Regions from separate parts of the Pseudomonas sp. FG13 genome, predicted to be linked through region 2. Evidence: predicted binding sites of a transcription regulator. Region 2 holds the regulator's gene; each other region holds the start of a gene.

Region 1 (3,099 bases), on a different contig from region 2:
CGTGAAACGTCGTGGGGCTGACGAAGCGCGATACCCGCAGGCCGATGGCCGGATCACCGCTGGTTTGCACTGCCAGGGCCCATAAGCGGGTGGTGGCTGAAAGCGGGTAGCGAGCGTTCGGATCGTCCATCAGCTGTGGGTCAAGCCCGGCTTCGAGGCACAGGGCATGGCCATCCAGGCCCAACGCATCGAGCTGTTTGCGCAGGGCGCGGGTCCAGCTGGCGAGGGTGGTCGGTTCAGTCATGGCGATTGGCGCTTGCGGTCAACAGGTTGGCGTCTACGGCTACCACCCGGCGGCGCAAGGCTCGTCAGGATGAGCACATCTTTAACAGAGGATTTAAGCCATGCATGGCCGTAGCGCAAGTCCCGAGCGATTGAATGCACAACAACGATCCGCCCATATTCGCCAGGTGGTATTGGCCCATGGCGAAGAGTTGCGCCGACGCTACCCGATCCTGCTCCATCAGGATGCCTTGGGGGCGGGCATTCTGGCGTTCGCCCTGGCGGGGATGATCGGATCGGCACTGCTTTACATCAACGGCCATCTGGCTGGCTGGGCGTGCCTGCTGCTCAACGCTTTTTTCGCCTCGTTGACCCACGAATTGGAGCACGACCTGATCCACAGCATGTATTTTCGCAAGCAACGCCTGCCCCACAATCTGATGATGGGATTGGTGTGGCTGGCGCGGCCGAGCACTATCAACCCGTGGATCCGCCGTCACCTGCACCTCAATCACCACAAGATGTCCGGCACCGAGGCCGACCTGGAAGAACGGGCCATCACCAACGGCGAGCCGTGGGGGCTGGCGCGGTTGCTGATGGTCGGTGACAACGTGATGTCGGCCCTCATCCGTCTGCTGCGGGCCAGGACCTGGGCGCACAAGCGCAACATCCTCAAACGCACGCTGAAGGTGTATTTCCCGCTGGCACTGCTGCACTGGGGGGCCTGGTACGTGTTTCTCGGTTTCCATGGGGCCAATGGCGTCGCGAGCCTGTTGGGTGCATCGATTGACTGGTCGGCGGACACCCTGGCGATGATGCACGTGATCGATATCGCGGCGGTGGTGATCATCGGTCCAAACGTGTTGCGCACCTTTTGCCTGCACTTCATCAGTTCCAACATGCATTACTACGGCGACGTCGAACCTGGCAATGTCATCCAGCAAACCCAGGTGCTCAACCCGTGGTGGCTATGGCCGTTGCAGGCGTTCTGCTTCAACTTCGGCAGCAGCCACGGGATCCATCATTTTGCGGTGAAGGAGCCGTTCTACGTCCGTCAGCTGACGGTGCCGGTGGCACATAAGGTGATGCGCGAGATGGGTGTGCGGTTCAATGACTTCGGCACCTTTGGCCGGGCGAACCGGTTTGTAGGCGAGGATAAACCGAGGCAGGAAGCGGTGAGTGCTGTTCAGGGTTGAGGAGGCTTTTTTCACACGTCGTCGATAGACCCATAGTCCGTGGCGAGGGAGCAATTCCCTTTGCCACTGAGGTCGCGCCCGTTGGCCATGCAGCAGCCCTGGCGAGCGGGTGCATAACGACTACGCTCATCCTCTCGTCGGGCCATCCCAAAAAAACCTAATTTTTTCCCGGGGCTTGCCGAAAGACTGATATGCGTGCACCAAAGTGGAGCAGACCACAAGTCCTGCCCGCGCTGGCATGTGAACGTTGCAACCGGAATGCACCCCCACTCCCTGCATAAGAAGCCTCTTCGATGAATTTGAAATTCAGCCATAAAATCCTTCTAGCCGCCTCTGGTGTGGTAGTTCTGGCTTTTGCCCTGTTCACCCTCTACAACGATTATTTGCAGCGCAACACCATCGGCCGCAGCCTTGAGTCCTCTATCGAACAATCTGGTGACCTGACGGCCAGCAGCGTCCAGAACTGGATGAGCGGTCGCATCCTGGTACTGGAAAACCTGGCGCAGAACATCGCACACCAGGGGGCTACCGCCGATCTGGCGGGGCTGGTGGACCAGCCGGCGCTGACATCGAATTTCCAGTTCACCTACGTGGGCCAGGCCAACGGTGTCTTCACCCAGCGCCCCGACGCAAAAATGCCCGACGGCTACGACCCGCGCCAGCGCCCTTGGTACAAACAGGCGGTGACCGCCGATAAAACCATGCTGACTCCGCCTTATTCGGCCGCCGTCGGCGGGCTGGTGGTGACCATTGCCCTGCCGGTGAAGAAAAGCGGCGAATTGCTGGGTGTGGTGGGCGGCGACCTGAGCCTCGATACCCTGGTGAAAATCATCAACTCGGTGGACTTCGGTGGCATCGGCCATGCCTTCCTGGTCAGCGGTGACGGTCAGGTGATCGTCAGCCCGGACAAGGACCAGGTAATGAAGAACCTCAAGGACATCTATCCAGGCACGCCTGTGCGCATTGGCAAAGGTATCCAGGACGTTGAGTTGAACGGGCAGGATCGTATTCTGTCGTTCACCCCGGTGACCGGCCTGCCGGGCGCCGAGTGGTACATTGGCCTGTCGATCGACAAGGCCAAGGCCTATGCGCCGCTGAGCCAGTTCCGTACCTCAGCGCTGATTGCAATGTTCGTCGCGGTCGCGGCCATCGCGTTGCTGCTGAGCCTGCTGATTCAGGTACTGATGCGTCCGTTGACCACCATGGGCCGTGCCATGCACGACATTGCCCAGGGCGAAGGCGACCTGACCCGGCGTCTGGCCGTACAAGGCAAGGACGAGTTCGCGGTATTGGGGGGCTCGTTCAACCAGTTCGTTGAGCGGATCCACGCCTCGATTTCCGAAGTGTCTTCCGCCACCCGCCAGGTGCACGACCTGTCGCAGCGCGTGATGACGTCGTCCAACGCTTCGCTCGTCGGTTCGGATGAACAGAGCGCCCGCACCAACAGCGTGGCGGCGGCTATCAACCAGTTGGGCGCTGCGACCCAGGAAATCGCCCGCAATGCCGCCGACGCCTCGCAACAGGCCAGTGGTGCCAGCGAACAGGCCGATGACGGTCGTCAGGTGGTGGAAAAAACCATTCAGGCCATGACCGAGCTGTCGCAGAAAATCAGCCTTTCGTGCACCCAGATCGAAACCCTGAACGCCAGCACCGACAACATCGGGCACATCCTGGACGTGAT
Region 2 (3,099 bases):
AGAGATGTTTTTGTGGATCTTTTTCAGCAAGCATCGCCTCACGGTCGTGTTCGATGCCCGCAAAGCGGTCGACCTGGCTGGCCATCAACACCAGTTTGAGCAGATTGCTTTCGACTTCGGTAACCAATTGGGTGACGCGCTTGATCACCTGCCCGGTCAGGTCCTGATAGTCCTGAGCCAGCAGAATATCGTTGAGGTTGCTTGCGACCGCGCGGTTATCGGCGCTGCTGCGTGTCAGAAAACCGTCAACCCGACGAGCCAGGTCCCGGAATTCTTCCGCCCCGACCTCACGACGCATGAAACGGCCCCAGTCGGCGCTCAAGGCCTGGGCTTCGTCGCCCAGGCCATTGACCAGCGGCGTCGCGCTTTCCACCAGATCCATGGTGCGATTGGCGGCGGCCTCGGTCAGCTTGACCACGTAAGACAGCCGCTCGGTCGCATCAGTAATCTGCGAGACCTCTTCGGCCTGAGGCATGTTCGGATCGATCTGGAAATTGACGATCGCGCTGTGCAATTCACGGGTGAGCTTGCCGACTTCCTGGTACAGACCACGATCCCGGGTCTGATTGAGCTCGTGGATCATCTGGACTGCATCGCCGAAACGACCTTTTTCAAGGCTTTCGACCAGTTCGCGGGCATGTTTTTTAAGGGTCGATTCGAAATCGCCCATTGAAGCTTCGTTATTCTCCATAGCTCCCCCGTGGCGCCGTTAACCGATGCGTTCGAAGATCTTTTCGATCTTTTCTTTCAACGCCTGGGCCGTGAAGGGTTTGACCACATAGCCGTTCACGCCGGCTTGGGCCGCTTCGATGATCTGCTCGCGCTTGGCTTCGGCGGTGACCATCAGCACCGGGAGGTGCTTGAGTTTTTCATCGGCGCGCACATGGCGCAGCAAATCGATACCGGTCATGCCAGGCATGTTCCAGTCAGTCACCAGAAAGTCGATGCTCCCGCTGTTGAGAACCGGGATGGCAGTAGTGCCATCGTCGGCCTCGACCGTGTTGGTGAACCCAAGGTCACGCAACAGGTTTTTTATGATCCGCCGCATCGTTGAAAAGTCATCAACAATGAGGATTTTCATGTTCTTGTCCAATTCGACCTCCAAGCAGTCTTAAACGCGTGCAGCACCTGAACGCGCCATTTCAATCAATCCGGTACAGCATTCGACAACGGCCCGGGACACAACGGATCGAGACTGCGCAACACGTGCCACGCAAACCCTGCTCGCAACCTCCCCGCACCGATTGTCAGCGCGCTCGCCACTCCCCCAAACGCCCCCGCAAACGGGCGGCGCACTGGCTGTGTAACTGACTGACCCGCGATTCGCTGACCCCCAGGACTTCACCGATTTCCTTGAGGTTCAGCTCTTCGTCGTAGTACAGCGCCAAGACCAGTCGCTCACGCTCCGGCAAATTGGCAATCGCATCGGCCAGCGCGCTCTGGAAACGTTCGTCTTCCAGATCACGCGCAGGCTCCATGTGAGTACTCGCGCCATCCTCGTGCAGCCCTTCATGATCGCCGTCCTGTAACAGGTCGTCGAAACTGAACAGGCGGCTGCCCAAGGTATCGTTCAAAATCCCGTAATAATCATCGAGACTCAACTGGAGTTCGGCCGCAACCTCATGATCTTTAGCGTCTCGCCCGGTTTTCGCTTCGATAGCGCGAATGGCGTCACTGACCATGCGGGTATTACGGTGCACCGAACGGGGTGCCCAGTCGCCCTTGCGGACTTCGTCGAGCATCGCGCCACGAATGCGAATGCCGGCGTACGTCTCGAAACTGGCGCCCTTGCTCGCGTCGTATTTGTTCGCCACTTCGAGCAGGCCGATCATGCCCGCCTGGATCAGGTCTTCAACCTGGACACTGGCCGGCAACCGCGCCAGCAAGTGATAGGCGATGCGCTTGACCAGGGGCGCGTAACGCTCGATCAACTCGTACTGGGCGTCCCGTGCCGATTTTTTGTAGAGGTGGTTGTAACCGCTGGCTGTCATAACACGGGCCCTGCTGTTTGTTGCACGAGACGCTCGACGAAAAACTCCAGATGCCCACGAGGGTTGGCCGGCAATGGCCAGGTATCGACCTTCTGGGCGATCGCCTTGAATGCCAGCGCGCATTTGGAACGGGGGAAAGCTTCATAGACGGCACGTTGCTTCTGGACAGCCTTGCGCACGCTCTCGTCGTACGGCACGGCGCCGACGTATTGCAGGGCAACGTCCAGGAAGCGATCGGTGACCTTGGTCAATTTGGCGAACAGGTTGCGCCCTTCCTGCGGGCTCTGGGCCATGTTGGCCAGGACGCGGAAGCGGTTCATGCCGTAGTCACGGTTCAAGAGCTTGATCAGGGCATAGGCGTCGGTGATGGAGGTGGGCTCGTCGCAGACCACCAGCAGCACTTCCTGGGCGGCACGCACGAAGCTGACGACCGAATCACCGATACCCGCCGCCGTGTCGATCACCAGCACATCGAGGTTGTCGCCAATGTCGCTGAATGCCTGGATGAGACCGGCGTGCTGAGCCGGGGTCAGATGAACCATGCTCTGGGTGCCGGAGGCGGCCGGCACGATACGAATCCCGCCCGGCCCCTGCAACAACACATCACGCAGTTCGCAGCGGCCTTCGATCACGTCCGCCAGCGTGCGTTTGGGTGTGAGCCCCAGCAGCACGTCCACGTTCGCCAGGCCCAGGTCGGCGTCCAGCAGCATGACCCGTCGGCCAAGCTCTGCCAGAGCCAGGGACAAGTTCACTGACACGTTAGTCTTGCCGACGCCACCTTTGCCGCCGGTCACCGCGATCACCTGTACGGGATGCATGCTGCCCATGTTCGTTCTTTACCTGTCTTACTTAGACGGAGGCCACATTACTGGCTGCGCGTTCACATACGGAACATTGCCTGGCAGACCATCGATGTAGGTACAAAAAATATTCATGATTACCTCAGCCAACCTGCTTGGTCGGGCTGTGGTAGATATCAGCGAACATATCAGCCATGGCTTCTTCGCTGGGTTCGTCCTGCATTTGCACACTCACGGCACGGCTGACCAGTTGGTGGCGACGCGGCAGATGCAAATCATCCGGGATCCGCGGTCCATCCGTCAGGTAC
Region 3 (3,099 bases), on a different contig from region 2:
AACACATCCTGTCCCTGGAGCAGGAGGCGCGCAAGATCCTCACGCCGACCCAACAGGAGCCGACACCGGTCCAACCCACGGCCGAACAGGCAACGGCGCCCCAGGTGCCGGTGGATGAACCCGCAGCGGTGCCGGCTGAGCCAGTCAAGCCCGTAGAGACAGCCCCAACGGCGCCGACACCGGCCCCCAACGACCCCACACAGCCGCCGCGAGCATCATGAGCAATATCCCAGAGAACGATCAGCCGATGCCGCTGGTATCGCACCTCACCGAGTTGCGCACCCGCCTGCTGCGCTGCGTGGCGGCGATTTTCATCATCTTCGCCGGGCTGTTCGCCTTCACCCAGCAGATCTATACCTTCGTCTCCACGCCCCTGCGCCAGTATTTGCCGGCAGGCGCGACCATGATCGCCACCGACGTGTCGTCGCCGTTCCTGACACCGTTGAAGCTGACGATGATGGTCTCGCTGTTCCTGGCGATCCCGGTGATCCTGCACCAGATCTGGGGCTTCATCGCCCCCGGCCTGTACAAGCATGAAAAGCGCATCGCCGTGCCGCTGCTGGTGTCCAGTATCCTGCTGTTCTACACCGGCATGGCGTTCGCCTATTTCCTGGTGTTCCCGCTGATCTTCAAGTTCTTCGCCGCCGCCACTCCGGCCGGCGTGGAGATGATGACCGACATCACCAGTTACCTGGATTTCGTCATGACGCTGTTCTTCGCCTTCGGCGTGGCGTTCGAAATACCCGTGGCGGTGGTGTTGCTGGTGTGGATCGGCGTGGTCGACGTTACGTACCTGAAGAAGATCCGTCCGTACGTGATCATCGGCTGCTTCGTGGTCGGCATGATCCTGACCCCGCCGGACATTTTCTCCCAGACCTTGCTGGCAGTACCGATGTGGTTGCTGTTCGAGATCGGCGTGCTGTTCGGCGGTCTGGTGCGTAAACGTAGCGAAGAGCCGGAAGCTGAAACGGCCGACGATCATAACGACCAGCCGCCTGCGACCCAACCGTGAACCTGCTGCTGCTCGAAGAGGCCGATTTCGTTGGTCCTGACCGGGTCGTCCTGAGCGATCGCCGCCTGACCCACATGCAGGAAGTCCACCGCAGCGCTGTCGGCGACAGCCTGCGGGTCGGACGCATCGGCGGGTCGATGGGCTCCGCCCAGGTGCTGCGCCTGGAAGCCCGCGAAGCCGAACTGCAAGTGACCCTCGACCAGCCACCGCCGGCGAAGCTGCCATTGACACTGGTGCTGGCCCTGCCGCGTCCGAAGATGCTCCGGCGGGTGTTCCAGACCATTGCCACCATGGGCGTGCCGCGCGTGGTGCTGATCAACAGCTATCGCGTCGAGAAGAGCTTCTGGCAGACGCCGTTCCTCGAGCCCGAGGCCATCCGCGAACAATTGATCCTTGGCCTGGAGCAGGCCCGGGACAGTGTGCTACCGGAGATCATCATCGAAAAGCGCTTCAAGCCCTTCGTTGAAGATCGCCTGCCGGCCATCGTCAATGGCACCCTGGGCCTGGTGGGCCATCCTGGTGACCACCCGCCCTGCCCCCGGGCACTGACGGAACCGGTCACGCTGGCGATTGGCCCCGAAGGCGGTTGGATTCCTTACGAGATCGACCTGCTGGGCAAGGCCGGCCTGCAGCCGGTGCAACTTGGCGAACGAATCCTGCGGGTCGAGACCGCGGTGACGGCATTGCTCGCCCGACTGTTCTGATCCCCTCGCCGCAAAATCTCGACAAATCCCTACAGATTTCGCCCAAGCCGCCGATATACGTCCCCATAAAACCAATTTGGTCCCTCAAGGGAGTATCAGCATGTTCCGGTGGCTTGCCCAGAGTCTGGGAAACGTAAGCGTCAATCGCAAACTCGGCTTCGGCTTCGGCCTGGTGCTGTTTCTCACCTTGATGATCGCCTTCACCGGTTGGTCCGGCTTGGGCAATGTCATCAGCCGGGGCGACAAGCTGGGATTCATTGCCAGCCTGAACGACTTGAGCAAAGACTTGAACCTGGCCAGCATCGACTACAACGCCACCCGGGGCGAGAAAGGGCCACAGCTCGTCAACGACCTGCTGGTCAAGCTTGACGCCGGGCTGAAGACCGCTCGCCAGTTGATCGAACAACCGGCCGATGTGGCCATGATCGATAAGCAATTGGCCGCCGTGGCCGAGTACAAAAGCGCTTTCGCCGAAATGACCCGCGCCACCGTCAACCGCGAAGATGCCCGCAGTAAACTCGGCGCCAGTGCCGACAACGCCGTGGCCCGCGTCGCCGAGGTGGAAAAATCACTGCTGCAAGGCGGCGACGTCACCCAATTCAACAGCGTGGTGACCCTGAGCAAAGCGGTCCAGCAAGCGCGTTACCAAGTGCGCGGCTACACCTACAGCGGCAAGAGCGAAGCCCAGCAACCGGCCCTTGAGGCCATCGACACCGTGCTCAAGCTGCTCGCACGCCTGCCGGACCAATTGCCCCAGGAACATGCTGCCAACCTGCAACAGGCCAACGATTCGTTCAATCTGTATCGCGCGGCGGTCGCGCAGTTCCGGGATTCGCAGATCGAGAACGGTGCCGCCCTTCAGCGCATGACTGAGCAAGGCCAGGTGCTGATCGACTCCAGCCAGAAACTGACCGTGTCCCAGACAGCCGTGCGTGACCACGACGTTGCCCAGGCCAAGACCGTCCTGATCGCCGCTGCCGCACTGGCCCTGTTGTTCGGCGTCATCGCCGCCTTGCTCATCACCCGGCAGATCGTCGTTCCGCTGGGCCAGACCCTTCAGGTCGCCCAACGGGTGGCCGCAGGCGACCTGAGCCACAACCTGACCTCTGAGCGTCGTGACGAAATGGGCCAGCTGCAACGCGCCATGCAAAGCATGACCGTGAGCCTGCGGCAATTGATCGGTGGCATCAGCGAGGGGGTCACCCAGATCGCCAGCGCCGCCGAACAGCTTTCCGCCGTGACCGAACAGACCAGCGCCGGGGTCAACAGCCAGAAGGTCGAGACCGATCAGGTGGCTACCGCCATGCATGAAATGACCGCCACGGTGCAGGAAGTGGCACGCAACGCCGAGGAAGCCTCCGAAGCCGCCGTCGCCGCGGATCA
Region 4 (3,099 bases), on a different contig from region 2:
CTGCCCGACGCAACGTATTGCCTGTCAACGTATTGGGCTGCGCAATCGAAAGACTGTACCGATCATTGTTCCAGCCATAAGTCACGCGAGTCTTCCACGCCTCGCTCAGCTCATACTCGAAACGTGCCGTCGCCGTCTCGCGAATCCCCACGCTCTTGGCCCAGCGCTCGTCGAGGCGCTTGTCATAATCGATATCCGCCGGATGCCCATCGGTGAACACCGTCCCACGGTCGAACGGGTTGGAATATTCGTTGTACTCATAGCTCAGGTTCAACGAAGCCCGCTCACCGGTCCAGGCCAGGGACGGCGCAACCAGCGTACTTTCATTCACGCCGTAGTTGCGCCAGTAATCTTCATGACCACGCTCGGCAATCAGCCGATACGCCAGCCTGGTATCGCCCAGCGGCCCGGTGGTGTCCACCGCCATGGTGCCGCCGCCTTCGCTATAGGCCGAGCCGCTTAACGTGGTGCTTTGGGTGTATTCGGGCTTTTTGCTGATGACGTTGATCAGACCGCCAGGCTCCAGCGCGCCGTACAGCATCGAGGCCGGGCCCTTGAGCACTTCGACCCGCTCGGTGGTGGCGCTGAAGTTGTGCCCCAGGTTCGAACGCACGCCGTCGCGCAGGATCGAGCCATCGTCGTTGGTGCCGAAACCACGCTTGATCAGCGAGTCTCGCGAACCGCCCAAGGTATTGCCCTGGCTGACGCCGCTGACGAACTTCATCGCGTCGTCCAGCGAGCGCACCTGATAATCGTCCAGCGTTTGCTGGGTCACCACATTGATCGATTGTGCCTCTTCCTTGATCGGTACGTCGCTTTTGCTCGCCGTGCTGGCCTGCGACGCCGTGTAGCCCTCATCTTGAGTGATGCGGCTGCCCTGGATGTCCGTGGTGGGCAGTTCGAGTACGTCCTGGGCCCACAGCGGGCTTGCGATGAAACAGCAGGACAAAGTCGGCAATACACACTTGATGAAGACGTTGCGATTCGCGGGAGGGGTGGAACGATTCAAGACGCGGCACTCACAGGGAACGTTAATGCGAGCGAATATACTTTGAGAATGATTCCCAGTAAATACTTTCTATGGACCTCATAACCACGCCCGCCCCCTGTGGGAGCGAGCCTGCTCGCGATAGCGGTGTATCAGTCACCGCCTGCCTGGATGGGAGACCTTCATCGCGAGCAGGCTCGCTCCCACAAATCCTCCGCACATCAAACACACGAGGTGGCCAAAGCGATATCAAAACGCCCTAACTCGCTAAAGCTTTGGCCCTCGCGGTCGAATGTATTCCATTGAGAGGTTTTTTTGCCCAGGAGCTATGGCATGCAGACGTTGAAGGCTTTGTACGAGTCCATCGAAATGCAATTTTTCGATACGCTCACCAAGAAACTCTCAAGCCTTTTCCTGCTGGTCATCGTCAGCGGGTTGTTGTACTGGGTGGCCCTTAGCGCCCGTACCGACATCGTCGCGCAGTTGCGCAACGCGCAGCTCGACGCCGCCCTGCTGGGGCAGATCGAGGGCCGGCTCGACAGCCTGACCCAGGCCCTGCTGTTCGGTGCGCTCCTGACGCTGGGCATGATCAGCTTCATGGTCTGGTACTTTCGCCATCTCATCGTACGCCCCGTCACCGCCATGACCCGGGCGCTGGAGGAGATCGCCAACGGCGAAGGCGACCTGTCCAGGGACCTGCCGTTGGTGACCCATGACGAAATCCGCGTACTGGCCAGCACCTGCAACCGTTTCCTGGCCAAGCAGCGTGAAATCATCAGCAACGTCCAGGCGCTCACCGTGCACATCGCCGTGGAGTCGGCGCGCTCGCTCAAGAACATCAGCGACTCCAGCGACAGCGCCACCCACCAGGCACGCTTCGCCAAGGAAGTGATGGAGCAGAGCAACTCCGCCGTGGACCGTATCGAAGAAGTCTCGCGCCAGACCCAGGGCATCTCCAGCACCACCGCGCAGAACCTGAGCATGGCCCGCGATTCCTATGCCGAGCTGCTGGAAGTGACCGGCAACATCGGCGAAATCGCCGGCAGCCTCAATGAATTCGCCACCCTGGTGGGGGCCTTGAACCAACGTTCTTCGAGCATCAAGTCCATCGTCGGGCTGATCCAGCAGATCTCTGCCCAGACCAACCTGCTGGCCCTCAACGCCGCCATCGAAGCTGCCCGTGCCGGCGAGAGCGGCCGGGGTTTCGCCGTGGTGGCTGATGAAGTGCGAACCCTGGCGCAGAACGTCAGCCGGGCCACGGACGACATCTCACGCAACATCGACGCCATGCTCGAAGAAGTCGGTTCCACCCACGAACAGACCACCCAGATCAGCCACAGCGCCCGGGAAACCCAAAAAGTCGTTGAACGTGCCTCCGGCCATTTCGAGAGCATGATCGTTGATTTCGAATCCACCAACGGCAAGCTGGCCGACATCGCCGATCATATCCAGCAGTTCGCCGATGCCAACACCGGCATCAACGAACGGGTCACCCAGATCCACGCCGACAGCCAGTCGATCGACCAGCGCATGCAACATTCGGCGACCGCCACTCGTGACCTCTCCGGTGTTGCTGAACGGGTGCAAGCGTTGCTGGGCCGGTTCGTGCTCGGCCACGGCAAGCTGGATGCCGCCATCACCCGCGCCAGCGAGTGCCGCGACACGCTCCAGGTGCGCCTGGAGGCGCTGCAACGCGAGGGCCTCAACCTGTTCGACCAGAATTATCAGCTGGTCCCCGGCACCGACCCCAAGCAGTACATGACCGGCTACACCGAACGCTTTGCCCAGGTCTGCCAGGAAGCCTGCGATGCCCTCACCCGCAGCACACCGGGCGGCAAGGTCTCGTTTATCGTCGACGCCAAGGGCTACTGTCCGGTGAACAACAGCTGGGTCTCGAAGCCACCCACCGGCGACCGCGCCGTCGACCTGCCGGTGTGTCGCAACAAACGGATCTTCAACGACCCGATCGGCCTGCGCGCAGCGGGCAACGTCCAGCGCTTCCTGCTCCAGACCTACCTGCGCGACACCGGGGAAATCATGACCGAGATCGACGTACCGTTCTTCTTCGGCGGCCGCCATTGGGGCAATCTGCGGGTGGGGTTCGACGCGGC

Evidence for each region. Region 2 encodes FliA, which starts transcription of late flagellar genes. Its sites were predicted from a motif close to CTAAAGTTTNNNNNNNNNNNGCCGNTAA; they were not measured.
Region 1: the regulator FliA is predicted to act here: its motif matches at 1,576-1,603, upstream of ACODTO_RS21620 (methyl-accepting chemotaxis protein).
Region 3: the regulator FliA is predicted to act here: its motif matches at 1,746-1,773, upstream of ACODTO_RS27205 (methyl-accepting chemotaxis protein).
Region 4: the regulator FliA is predicted to act here: its motif matches at 1,256-1,283, upstream of ACODTO_RS29395 (methyl-accepting chemotaxis protein).

Annotation. Positions count from the first base shown of each region.
Region 1 is NZ_JBMDKO010000032.1:39,265-42,363, forward strand. It holds gene ACODTO_RS21610 (AraC family transcriptional regulator) at 1-244, opposite strand, end outside; gene ACODTO_RS21615 (fatty acid desaturase) at 345-1,418, shown strand; gene ACODTO_RS21620 (methyl-accepting chemotaxis protein) at 1,712-3,099, shown strand, end outside.
Region 2 is NZ_JBMDKO010000004.1:84,347-87,445, reverse strand. It holds gene ACODTO_RS05605 (protein phosphatase CheZ) at 1-691, opposite strand, end outside; gene ACODTO_RS05600 (chemotaxis response regulator CheY) at 710-1,081, opposite strand; gene fliA (RNA polymerase sigma factor FliA) at 1,248-1,991, opposite strand; gene fleN (flagellar synthesis regulator FleN) at 1,988-2,818, opposite strand; gene flhF (flagellar biosynthesis GTPase FlhF) at 2,934-3,099, opposite strand, start outside.
Region 3 is NZ_JBMDKO010000061.1:22,556-25,654, forward strand. It holds gene tatB (Sec-independent protein translocase protein TatB) at 1-221, shown strand, start outside; gene tatC (twin-arginine translocase subunit TatC) at 218-1,012, shown strand; gene ACODTO_RS27200 (16S rRNA (uracil(1498)-N(3))-methyltransferase) at 1,009-1,716, shown strand; gene ACODTO_RS27205 (methyl-accepting chemotaxis protein) at 1,817-3,099, shown strand, end outside.
Region 4 is NZ_JBMDKO010000096.1:374-3,472, reverse strand. It holds gene ACODTO_RS29400 (TonB-dependent siderophore receptor) at 1-1,009, opposite strand, end outside; gene ACODTO_RS29395 (methyl-accepting chemotaxis protein) at 1,322-3,099, shown strand, end outside.